4 regions of the Leuconostoc sp. XM4 genome follow, and region 4 is predicted to be linked to each of the others. Evidence: predicted binding sites of a transcription regulator. Region 4 holds the regulator's gene; each other region holds the start of a gene.
The links. Region 4 encodes LexA, which represses DNA repair genes until DNA is damaged. Its sites were predicted from a motif close to CNAACANNTGTTNG; they were not measured.
Positions count from the first base shown of each region.

Region 1: a site for LexA is predicted at 2,004-2,017, ahead of RHP64_RS04105 (type 1 glutamine amidotransferase family protein). Genes of this name have one in related genera too.
Region 2: a site for LexA is predicted at 1,940-1,953, ahead of RHP64_RS03810 (DNA polymerase III subunit alpha). Genes of this name have one in related genera too.
Region 3: a site for LexA is predicted at 1,809-1,822, ahead of RHP64_RS04855 (Y-family DNA polymerase). Genes of this name have one in related genera too.

Region 1 is NZ_CP134507.1:813,108-816,324, reverse strand. Features, by position in the region: gene RHP64_RS04115 (sensor histidine kinase) at 1-523, opposite strand, end outside; gene RHP64_RS04110 (response regulator transcription factor) at 621-1,298, opposite strand; gene RHP64_RS04105 (type 1 glutamine amidotransferase family protein) at 1,364-1,954, opposite strand; gene RHP64_RS04100 (hypothetical protein) at 2,095-2,466, opposite strand; gene RHP64_RS04095 (hypothetical protein) at 2,484-2,765, opposite strand; gene RHP64_RS04090 (hypothetical protein) at 3,006-3,217, shown strand, end outside.
Region 2 is NZ_CP134507.1:741,928-745,144, reverse strand. Features, by position in the region: gene RHP64_RS03810 (DNA polymerase III subunit alpha) at 1-1,925, opposite strand, end outside; gene RHP64_RS03805 (YjzD family protein) at 2,119-2,316, shown strand; gene pepT (peptidase T) at 2,370-3,217, opposite strand, start outside.
Region 3 is NZ_CP134507.1:968,199-971,415, reverse strand. Features, by position in the region: gene RHP64_RS04865 (hypothetical protein) at 1-88, opposite strand, end outside; gene RHP64_RS04860 (hypothetical protein) at 75-455, opposite strand; gene RHP64_RS04855 (Y-family DNA polymerase) at 448-1,770, opposite strand; gene RHP64_RS04850 (YczE/YyaS/YitT family protein) at 1,874-2,524, opposite strand; gene RHP64_RS04845 (Type 1 glutamine amidotransferase-like domain-containing protein) at 2,737-3,156, opposite strand.
Region 4 is NZ_CP134507.1:1,181,257-1,184,473, forward strand. Features, by position in the region: gene RHP64_RS05980 (tRNA1(Val) (adenine(37)-N6)-methyltransferase) at 1-165, opposite strand, end outside; gene RHP64_RS05985 (lysophospholipid acyltransferase family protein) at 225-863, shown strand; gene RHP64_RS05990 (YneF family protein) at 874-1,110, opposite strand; gene lexA (transcriptional repressor LexA) at 1,360-1,998, shown strand; gene pyrE (orotate phosphoribosyltransferase) at 2,038-2,670, opposite strand; gene pyrF (orotidine-5'-phosphate decarboxylase) at 2,671-3,217, opposite strand, start outside.

The DNA.
Region 1 (3,217 bases), 370 kb from region 4:
CTAAATCTTTATGGATGAACCAATATTTATAATCTTTGATCACCGATCTTAAAGACTTTTGGACACTCATATCCTGGTACGCTATATCCTGATTGAAGTTTTTTAAACGAATAAACTGCAACATCATATCCAAATACTGATTGACCACTAACAATTGATTACTAGTTTCATATTTTTCAATTGTCCCAGTTTGATTCATTAAATCTAAAACGGACAGCGGTACTTTAATTTGATGGGCCCACATTGCATAGTAATCTTGAATGTCATTTGCATCTTCATTTAACTGTGCCTGCATTTTTTCTTGATGCAATTGTTGCTTTTTAATTAATTGTTGGTACATTCGTTCGTGACTAGACAAGGTCGCAATGCTTGATAATGTATGTACCTCTTCTTCGCACAGCAACTGAATCAGTCCCTTGTGTGCTCGGTACCATTTCCAAAATAAAATACAAGTAATTACAATTAAAATATAACAACCACCCCAAAGGACATCGAACATCGAGTCTAAACTTAGTGATCGCATAATCACGCTCCACATTAGCAAAAGAAAAGTTAACATAAATGAGGCGTACAGATACCAAAAGTCAGATAAAAACTGCAACGCTAAGCCAAATATTTTTTTAATCACTAAGCTTAATCCCCTTACCTTTGACAGTTTGTAAATACTTTGAAAATCCAATTTCTGTTACTTTGTTACGCAATCTCGTTAGCGTGACCGCTAACGTATTCTTATCAACAAACATCTCGTTATCCCACAAAGTAGCCATAATGTCCTCTCTGGTAACAAGTTGATTTGGATGAGTAAATAAAAGATACAATAGCTTTGTTTCATTTTTGGAGAGAACTACCTCTCGACTGTCATATATTAACTGATTATCAATAATATTCAAGGTATAACCTTGAAATTGAGAATGCTTTTTCTCTACACTAAAGCTATATTCGCGTCTCAGCAATGCATTAATTTTTACGATTAATAAATCTATGTTAAACGGCTTAGTAATGTAATCATCTGCGCCGAAATTCATAGCCAGAATCATATCACTTTCTTCATCACGACTAGATAAAAAAATTATCGGTATCATGCTATTTTGACGTATTTTCTGTGTCCAAAAAAAGCCATTATAGTAAGGTAAATTAATATCCATCAACACTAAATGTGGTGAATGCATTGTAATTTCCTCTTCAACTTGATTAAAATCTTTACAACTAACTGCACTTAGTCCCCAACTAATCAAACCCTTTTTCAGCAGGCTTACGATTTCTTGATTATCCTCAACTATAAAAATTTTATATTTCATAATTTGTGTCCTTTATTTACTTACTTGAAGGTAAACCAAATCATGAATAAATGCAAGCTCATTCGCTAAGCATAGGGATTACCGAATTTGTCACAATACTTGTAAAATCCCAGTTTGTACAGATTGGTTGTTTTATCAATTTGATCTACTGGCAGTGCGTGAACTGTTTTCATAACTTGATTTGTAAACTCTAAGGTTGCTGTTCCATTGGCAGTAATTAAAGGTTCATCTACTACAACTTGTTCTTCCAAGAATCTAGACAAGTTTGTATATTGCTCATAACTCTGCCACAAATATACTGAATTACCAGTATGTTTTTTATCATTCAATAGACCATTTTTGGCCAAGAAATCAACTGCACCACAAATAGCCGCCACCGTTTTCCCCGCGACTAAACGATTTTTGATTAGATTAGTAATTTCAAGGCTGTTGATATGCCATGAATTACCACCAATCAAAACAAGTAACTCGGTTTCTAGAGGAATCTCATTAATAGAGTAGTCTGCTTTAGTCTGAAAACCACCAATGGAGTGTATAGTTTTTTGAATGGAAGCAGTTTTGACTGTCCAATCGGTTAATTGATTTAATTGACTTGATAGATAGGCACCTTCCCAATCTGCATATTCGTTTAACAAAAGAAACACTGCTGTTTTCATGTATCATTCCTCTTTCTTAATATTTAAATAGCTTATCATATAGAAAAAGGGAACACGAGTTCGCATATCGACACAAAAAAGCATCGTTATATAATCAACAATGCCTTTTCTAATGTTAAAAATAATAATTGAGTTCAGCCTTATTCTTCAAATCCCTTAACCATTGGTAGCAAGGCAGCTAACATCAGTACGCCAACAAATCCTAGAATAATACCCAAAGTCATCATCCCCCAAACCATTGTCATTACCATTCCTAATCCAAATACGATCGCACTAACAAAACCAAACAAACTGATTACTACGATTCTAGTATTCCAAATCCATAACGCTTTTCCTGCCATTTTACGTTTAGCCAAAAATACAGCTAGAGCACTAATAATACCAACGCCACCTAGAATTGCACCTTGTAACTCTACGCCCCATTCCGGTAGTAAAACCATACACATCCCAATTGCGAATAGAAAGCCACTACTAATCCACCCTAGCATGATTATAAAGTCATTTTTCTTCATTAGATTCCACTATCCTTTTAGTTTGTGCCTAAATGTAACCATCGTTTTCCTGCGTATACGCCGACAAATGATAACACTATGCCGCCTGCAATGGCTGGTACAAAGTTAGTTTCCATCAGTGTGGGTCCGTAATTTAGTAGTTGATCAGCCGAAACTGCACCCAAGCTACCTAACAAAATACCAGTGCCAAGGGTGATGTTTTTCCTCAATACTGTACCAGGTTGCTTCACCACATTTCCCAAAAATGCGATACCTAACCCTGTCACAACTCCGATAATGATATTTAATACAATTGCCATCTCTTATCTCCTTTATCCTTTTGATTGAATTAATTATCTAATTACTTTGTTTATAAATTGCTAAGGTTTTGTTTCGGTTTTGTTAATGACGTTTTATTAATCAAAATACCGATACTTTTGTTTACAATTTGTTAATCTTAAGCGTTACTGCGTTTTATCAGCAAATTTTTGATACAATGAGAATTGAATTCTTTAACTGATTAACTGGACGCCATATATCATTCCACGAAAGATAATCATATGCAGCTCATCAAAAAAATAACGACAAAATTTAATGACATCATTGATCATCACAACTTAAGACATCACATTTCAGAAAAATCTGATCGTGTAGTTCTATATAATGCCGCAAGCACAATATCTAATTTGGTATTTGCGCTTATCAAATTAACTATTGGTATATTCTTTTTATCTTTATGGTTTTTAATATTTGGTGGCTATTATATTATTTT
Region 2 (3,217 bases), 440 kb from region 4:
ATCGTCACTGCTTCTTTACCATGGCGTCGAGCGATAAACTTATCAATATTTTGTGCAGGACCAGGACGATAAAGCGCGTTAACAGCCACAATATGTTCAAAGGTGGCTGGCTTCAGCTTTCGCAACACATTTTTAATGCCTGCAGATTCAAATTGGAAAACCCCATTTGTGTCACCTTTAGCAAATAATGCTAAGGTTTTGGCATCATCTAAAGCAATTTTGGTAATATCAAACCCTTCTGGTAGCTCTTTTTGAGCATAATAGAGTGCCTGGCTTAAAATGGCTAAATTTTGTAGTCCTAGAATATCAATTTTAAGTAACCCTAATTGTTCAACCGGATCTTTTTCAAATTGTGTTAATAAGCGTCCCTCCGTACCAGATTGCACAGGTAATGTTTGTACCAAAGGATTCGCACTAAGTACAATTCCTGCCGCATGTGTAGAGTAATTTTTTGGTAAGCCTTCAATTTTCAACGCCGTTTGTAATAACAATCTACCATTATCAATATCACGAAGGGCATTCTGTAATTGTGGTGCTTTAAGCGCATCATCAATGGACACCTTACGTCCATTTTTTCCTTCAGGTATACTAGCACTCAACTTGCTCAATGTCGGGGTTGGTAATCCAAACACCCTACCAACATCGCGTAGAGCTTGTTTAGAAGCTAAAGTACCAAATGTAATAATTTGACCAAAATTTCTTTTCCCGTACTTTTGATGAAGGTAGGTGAATAGTTCTTCACGTTTGCTTGGTGGCCAATCAATATCAATATCAGGCATTTGCACTCGCTCATCATTTAGAAAACGTTCAAATAGCAAGTTAAATTGCAAGGGATCTACATCGGTAATTTGTAAACTGTACGCAACCAAAGATCCAGCGACAGAGCCACGTCCTGGTCCAGTTTGAATGTGATTTTTATGTGCGAAGTTAACAATGTCCCAAACAATCAGGAAGTAATCGCTAAATCCTAACACTTCAATGGTTTTTAATTCGTGCTGCAATCTTTCTTCGTACAAGTTCAAACTCACGTTATGTCCTTGCAATCGTTTTTTTAATCCACTGACAGCAATCGTTTCTAAAAACTGTGCGTTGGTCACGCCAGATGGTGTTTCAAAGGGTGGTAAAGCTGTATCTTTAAATTCAATGCTGACATTGCTTTTTGATACCAATAATTCGTTATTAATATAGGCTGTCTTTAGTATTTCTGTACCTTGGTATTCTTGCTGAACGACAGCTAAATCTCTTAAAATATGTGAGCCTTGTTGTTGAGCCAAAATTTTAATATCGTCCAATTTAACATTTGCATCAATTGCTTTTAAAACTTGAGTGGTGAAAGCATCATCTGAGTTAAGATAATCAATATCATCTAAAGCAATCATATGACCACCAGTACGTTCGCTAAATTGTGCTAACCTCTCTTGTATCTGCGGTGCCATTTGCGAATTAATACCAATAAAAGAATGGTGCTCGTCAACAAGGGTGAGGAGTTGGTGCCAATAATTATTAACTTCCTCATACCCTGAAGAGATGAGCTGAACGAGCTCACTGTCAGTTGGAAAAACAATGTTTATACCGTCTAAGTGTTTAACCATTGTTTCCCACTGAAAATCTCCTTGACTAGTCATCTTGGCTGATGATAGCCACATTAGATTTTGGTAGCCTACTTGATTCTCAGCTAATAGTACGACTGGAAATAGCGTGGCAGTATTCACAAGTCCGTTGACCATTAATGTCAAGCCAAATAAAGGTTTAATCCCATGCTTTTTTGTTTGTCGAAACCAGTCTATCGCCCCGTACATTACATTAACATCAGCCAGTGCAATGGCTTCATAACCACGAGTCTTTGCCGTTTGGACAATTTGTTCAATTGTATTTGGATTTTTTAATAAGCTATAACTGCTTAAAATTTGAAGCGGTGCGTACATTTCAACTCCTTATACGAACATCCGTTTTCTTTAATTATACAGAAAAATCACAGAAAAGTCGTTAATTTTAACAAATATTAGGGTTCCGTAAAATCACAGATTAGACATTTTCTATTTTCTTGTTTAAATTCCCTTAAAAACTTGCCATTTGTGAAAAAAGGTGTATTATAATGACAGTAAAGAGGTAAAAATCATGAAATACATTATGGTAGCAATTTGGTCGGCAATATTTGGTGAGATTTTGGGTTATATTGTATCCCAATTGAATTCTGGTACTTATGATTTTGTTACTGTTGCTGTCATTGCTGTCATTGTTGGTGAAGTTGCGCTAGTTGCAATTCCAGCAATTTCAGGATCAGCTGCACCAAAAGAAGTTGCGTCTGAAGAATAAATCACAAGATTAAAAAAGAGCTCAGTTGAGCTCTTTTTTTGTTTATCTAAAAGTTATTTTTCTTGTGCAAGTTTTACAATTTCTAAAATGACGTCTGTTGCCTGTTCCATAACAGTTGTAGAAACATATTCAAAACGGCCATGCATATTTTCGCCACCGGCAAAAATATTTGGTGTTGGTAGCCCTAGGAAAGTTATTTTTGAACCATCGGTACCGCCACGGACAGGCTCAATAATTGGTTTAATCTCTAAGTTATTCATCGCTTTTTCAGCCAAATTAACTGAACGCATATCATCTTTCAAGATTTCACCCATATTATAGTATTGATCTTTCAATACAACTTTAATACGCTTTTCCCCTAATTTCTGATTAAAGGCATCAGCAATATCTAATAATCTTTGCTTACGTTCTTCAAATATATTTCGATCATGATCACGAACAATATATCGCAGGGTTGCTTCTTCAGGATTACCGTCAACTGCTAGAAGATGCCAAAATCCTTCTGTTCCTTCAGTATTTTCTGGGCGATCATGGACAGGAAGTTGTTCATGGAAATCAAATGCTAGTTGAATGGCATTAACCATTGTATCTTTTGCAGTTCCTGGATGAACATTTCGTCCCTGAATTGTGATAACGGCGCTCGCAGCATTAAATGTCTCCCATTCAAGCTCGCCTAACGGTCCGCCATCCATTGTATAAGCGAAGTCAGCACCAAATGCTTCAACATCAAAATGATCGGCACCAATACCAATCTCTTCATCTGGTCCAAAAGCAAATCGCAAATCACCATGCTTGATCTCTGGATGTGCAATTAAATACTGAGCTGCCGTAATGATTTCAGCATCTCCAGCTTTATCATCAGCACCTAATAGTGTTGTGCCATCAGTTGTAATTAGAGTAT
Region 3 (3,217 bases), 210 kb from region 4:
GATTAACCAATCGTACTTCATAAATAGTATTAGGTTGTTTAGTGAATAAAGAATTAATCTCTGCGATAATATTTTCAATTGGATTCATTTTTTCTTACCACTGTTCTAATGTCTTCAAAGGCTATGAATTGGTGGTCAATATAGACACCTAATTCGGAAAAACCATTTATTAAACCAGTCACATTAGGGATCAGATTTCCTTCGTTATCTTTAATATTTTGTTGAACGGTTACGGCATGATAATTAGCAGAAGCGTGTCGTAAAATATCTTGCGCATCATTTAGTGATATTGCGGGTAATTTCTTAGTTATTGTATTTCGTTGAATGCCCTCTTTGGTTAAAGAAGAAGTGTGGTCGGACAGAAAGTAGCCGTTCCATTTAATTTTCCCTCGTTCTCGGTAATCGTTTTGGAAGTAGCGATTGATTATCGTAGTGAAATCATCATTGTCAGTCATAACTGTTGCCTCCGTTGTGTCCGCCAACTAAACTAGCTCGGTTAATGGCTGTTCCACCGACTTCTTTAGACATAGCCCGCATCAAAGCTGTAGTACCAAAGCGTTGACGAATTTCGTCGACAACTTGATCAATTTTGTTTGTTTTAAGGATGTGTTCAGGTTGTTCAAAAAGATTAAGCTGTACTCCAGTATCATCAACTAGGCCACCGTAATCAATCCCGATGTGTCTAATAATCTCGCCTCGCCAGTGCTTTCTGAAGAGGTTGATCATAACAGCCATTAATGCATTGGTATCGTTGGTGGGACTAATACGACATTGTTTTCTAAAGCCATGTGATTCTTGTTTCTCACTTTCAGAAAAAGAATAACCAATAAACAAGCTAACTAAGCAAGTTTGCTTTTGGTGGGCACGAATTCTTGTGGCAACTTGATCCGCCATTTCTCGAATCACGATTTCAATCTCAGCTTGTTGGCTGTAATCACGTGGTAAAACTTGAGAATTACTATATGATTTATTTTTGGGCCTGATTGTTTCAGTCAGCTCAGATCGGTCAATACCCCAAGACAAAGCTAACAACTGTTCACCCATTAATCCCAGTTTCGAACGAAATAGATATGGATCTTGGTGAGATAAGTCATACATTGAGTGAATACCCATCAAATTTAGCTTACGCGCAGTTCGCGAGCCAATACTCCAAACATCAGTTAGTTTAGTAATTGGCCATAGCTTCCGTGGCACATCTTCATAATGCCAGATTCCTGTCAGATTCTTAGCATGTTTGGCTTCAATATCAAGCGCTAATTTGGCCAAGACTGGTGAATCACCAATACCAACAGTTAAATAGATACCTGTTTCTGCCCGAACTTGCTTTTGTATTTTGAAAGCAACTTCTGCTGGTGTTTTACCAAATAGTTGCCAAGAATGTGTCATATCAAGGATGGATTCATCAATGGAATATGGCAATAAGTGCGCATCATCAGTGTATTGTCGATAGATGTTATTAATACGTAGATTTTCTTGAATATAAAGGTTCATTCTCGGATGAGCAATCACTAAGTCCGGACAAACAGGAATATCACGTTGTCGGGTAACATTAGTGATACCCAGTATTTTCTTGGCCATTGGTGAAGATGCCAAGACTAAGCCGCCGTTGGTATTTTCTTGTTCTGACATCACAACAAGTAATGCTTTTAATGGATTGTAGTTACGTTCCACACACTCAACACTGGCATAAAAGCTTTTAGAATCAATCATAAATATCACACGTCGTTCCTCTTGCGTGTAGTTGTATTCAATTTTCTGCTTGTTTACCATATGCTGTCTCCAAAACAAAAGCTGTATAATTCATTATACGAACAAACGTTCTGTTTGGCAAGAGGATAAATTGTATTTAATTTTTGAATGACGAAACGCACAACTAAAAGCTGTGCGTTTTTTGTATGTGGTGTTTTATTTTTTTAAATAGCTGACGCCAGTATTGTACAATATAGCCAGTTAACGTGGCAATCAAAAAAGTTCCAATACCCAGTGGCCCACCAAATATAATGGCAACTACAAAAAAGAACAAATCTTGAACAGACCTTGTCAGACGATAACTGGCCCATTTCTTTTTGTTGAACAATGGCGCAACTGCATCGTACGGGGAAACACCAAGATTTACACTTGTATATATGCCAATTCCTAATGAAAATAAAAACATACCAATGACAAATAAAAATATGTTTTCAAGATAAGAAAAGCATCCAAACCAACGCCCAACTATAGGTTCAAACTTCGGTGTAAAATAAGCGATAATGTATCCTGGTAACGACATATTGATTAATGTTCCGATGCCAAACTGTGTTTGATCGAAAAACAAAATGCCAAGGAACAATAGCGCATTAAATGCAAGCTGATAGTTCCCTAAATTCCAATGGAAGGTATCTGATATACCAACATCTGCTGCTGTTGCTGGATCAATGCCCATGTTCGCCAAACGGAATAAAACAATCCCAAAGGCAATGATAATGGTGCCAACAATAGACAAACAAAGACGAAAAGAATACGATCTTAATTTTTTATTGAACAAATTCTTTTCCTCAACTTATTATTTATAAGTAAAGTTTAAATGGATGATAGTGAATTGTCAATTAATGATTCGAGTTCTGTATTGAGCGTATCTGTAATTTTTTCAGCACAACCCCTGTTCCACTATTCTTTAAAAGAAGTTGAGTATAACGCGAAAAGTTAGGATTTTGAGATTAAATCGTTATTTGATATATAGGGTTTCCAATTCGGTATTTAATCAATCAGAACTTTATCTTTGCAATGACACGATAAGGCTTGATCATTATTAAGCCTCATGATTTTAACTCCAGTTGTATTTTCATACGAAGTTAGTTTTTTGTCAATATCAGCATCACGCGTTAACATTTCTTTGAAGTGCGGGAAAATTGTAGTACTTGTTAAGTTCAAACCTGTTAAATCTGTATCATTAAATTGGTTATCCTCTGGATAAAGATATTGCAAATATTCGATGGAAGGTCCCATTACAATTGATCCAGCACTTAGCCCAAAAATTGGAACCCCAGTCCTACTAATGTCTTTTAAAATATGGTCAGCACCACTTTTTTTCAAGAAATGTAGTAGATAAAATGGATAACCACCATTCAAGAATATCAAGTCATAGCCATATAGTTTCTTTGCACTTTCAAACTGCACATCAAGAAAATTAACCTGATCTAGTCTAAATTCTAATAAATCATTTCTGATTTATTGCATT
Region 4 (3,217 bases):
CAAATCAACAGATAACCCTTTCCCTTTTCCCTTTACATCAGCAAAATGTGCTAATAAAATCGCGTCTAAGGAATATGAAAACATGTCTGGATTCTGGATGATATTAATATTTTGTGATGGAAGTCCATCAATACGTTCATTTGCTTTAAGAAATGGTTGTGTCATTTGCGTTTCTTTCTGTTTATCTGTAAAATTGAAATGATTAATTTATGAGGTAAATAAATATGAAATTCTATGATTTTTTACGCGGCATTGCTGTTGCTTTAATATGGGCAGTTACTGGCCGCATTAAATACATGAATCGCGACAGAATACCCCAAAACAATAACTATGTGCTAGTTGGTCCACACCGCACTTGGTGGGATCCAGTATGGTATGCTGTGGCAGCTTACCCAAAACACTTTATTTTCATGGCAAAAATTGAATTATTTAAATTCAAGCCACTTGCATGGTTAATCAAATCAGCCGGCGCATTCCCAGTTGATCGTGAAAATGTTGGCCCAAGCGTCATCAAAATACCTGTACGCGAATTAAAAGATGGCAATCGCTCTTTAATAATGTTTCCTTCTGGTTCTAGACACAGTGATGATTTAAAATCAGGTTCCATTCTAATTGCACGAATGGCTGGAAAGGCAATCGTACCAGCTGTATATCAAGGCCCTGTAAAGTTCAGTCAACTTTTCAAACGTAATAATACCACAGTTAATTTTGGTGAGCCAATTATTATTGATCGTAAAGACCGATTGAACAAGGAAAATATTGCTAAATATACTGAGCAAATGCAAGCAGCTTTCCAAGAATTAGATGCTGAGATTGACCCAACTTGGAAATATGTAGATCCAAAACGTTCAGAAAAAAAATAAGCCGATTGGCTTATTTTTTTTGCGAATTGGCACTTTGTTGCTTCATCTGAGCCATCATTTGGTTCAATTTCTTTTGAGATGGTTTTTGTCCCATTGACATCATCATTGATTTCATCATTTCTTCTGAAATAGGTGGGTTTTTTGCAAGATAACTCTTCATTGAGTTACGTGCCAAGAAAAAGCCACCGACCAAACCAATAATTAAAGTTAACACTGCAATCAAAATTGCTAGCCATGTGCTAATCATGCATATTCTCCTTACTAAAATGTCTGATAATTATTATAGCACAGCCAGCAAAGGCGTGCTATAATAACTTGCAGAGTTAACGTTTTCAATATGAACCATTTTGTTCGTTACAAAAATAAATAACACGAATTTTTTATTATTTATTTAATATTAGGTTGAATTTTTAAAAAAATAACGAACAAACGTTTGATTTGTTCGTGTTTTTCCGTTATACTGATGATAGTAAATTTAACAAGTAGGAAACCCATCATGGCAATTACACAAGAAAGCAAACAAATTCAAGTGCTTCGATTTATTCATGAAGCACAATCAGAAAATGGTTACCCACCAACCGTCCGAGAAATTGGTGAAGCTGTTGGATTATCATCTTCTTCAACTATTCACGGTCACATCGAACGTCTGGTAAAAAAAGGTTATCTTTTAAAAGATGCTTCTAAACCAAGAGCTCGTGCGATTGAAGTAACCGATATTGGTTTAGAGATGCTTGGGATTTCAACCACACCCGGAAAAATTCCGGTACTTGGAATGGTTACAGCGGGTACACCAATTTTGGCAGTAGAAGAAGAAGCAACTGAATTTTTCCCTATCCCAGATAATTTAATGCAATTTGATGGTGACCTATTCATGCTTAATGTTCATGGTGATTCAATGGTTAACATTGGCATTCTAGATGGCGACAAAGTTATCGTACGTAAGCAAGAGAATGCTGATAATGGAGATGTTGTTGTCGCAATGAATGATAACAATGAAGCGACAGTTAAGCGTTTTTTCCGTGAAGCCGATCATTATCGCTTACAACCTGAAAATAACAGCATGGCGCCAATTATTTTGCAAAAAGTCTCTATTTTAGGAAAAGTAATCGGACTGTATCGCGACGCTATTTATTAAAAACCAAATAAAAAGGCACATCTCTGATGAGCCTTTTTATTATGCTTGCCAAGCATTTGGATTTTCCTTCCAGTTTTGTAAGGTTTCAACTTGTGATTTATCGAGATCCCCACGCTTAACGGCTGTTTCAATTAGTTGTGAATATGTTGTCAGTGAGTTAAATGTTAGTCCTGCTTCAGCAAAATTTTTTTTACCAGCTGGTAATTCATAAGAAAATATGGAAACAACACCAAGGACACTTGCTCCCTCCTTACGCACCGCATTTACTGCGGCCAACACAGACCCACCTGTTGATATCAAATCATCAATCAAAACGACTTTACGATTTTTTACCAATGCACCTTCCGTTTGACGACCTGCCCCGTGATCTTTGGGTTTTGAACGTACATAGACCATTGGTTTATTTAATTCTTCAGCTACCCAAGCTGAATGTGGAATACCTGCAGTAGCCACTCCACCAATAATCTCAACGTCACTATATTCTTTTTTTATTAGTTCAGACAGCCCTTTGTATATATTTTGACGTACCGAAGGGAACCCAATGGTCATCCGATTATCTGTATATATTGGACTCTTAATACCCGAGGCCCACGTGAAAGGTTCTTCTGGCGAAAATTTTACGGCACCAATTTCAAGTAAATCATTAGCTACTTGTTGTTTATAGTCTGTCATTTATTTTCTCCATTCATTGACAACACGTTGATATGCAGCCACTGGGTTGGTCGATTGTGTAATTGATCGACCAACAACTAATCCAGTTGAATTCAACTTCTTGGCTTCCCCTGGCGTAGTCACACGCACTTGATCTCCAGCTTCATCACCAGCTAAACGAATACCAGGTGTGATACGTAAAAATCGATCATTCGTGTGTGACTTAATTAAACCAGCCTCTAAGGGTGAACTAATTGTCCCGTCTATGCCCACCGAGTAAGCAAGCTCAGCCAAATGTGCAACACTTTCTTCAGTAGTTGCTGTGGTTAATTGTATCTCTTGTATCTCAGCTTCTGAAAAAGAAGTTAGCTGCGTCACTGCAAGTAATTTTAACGCTTCACTTTTATTAGCAACAGCTGCTTCTAGCATTTTTTCCCCTCCAGCTGCATGCAGAGTTAAATATTGTACATCTAGTTTTGATATATTAGCGACTGCACGACCAACAGTGTTTGGAATATCGTAAAGTTTTAAATCTAAGAAAATTGTATAGCCCAATACACGTAGTTCT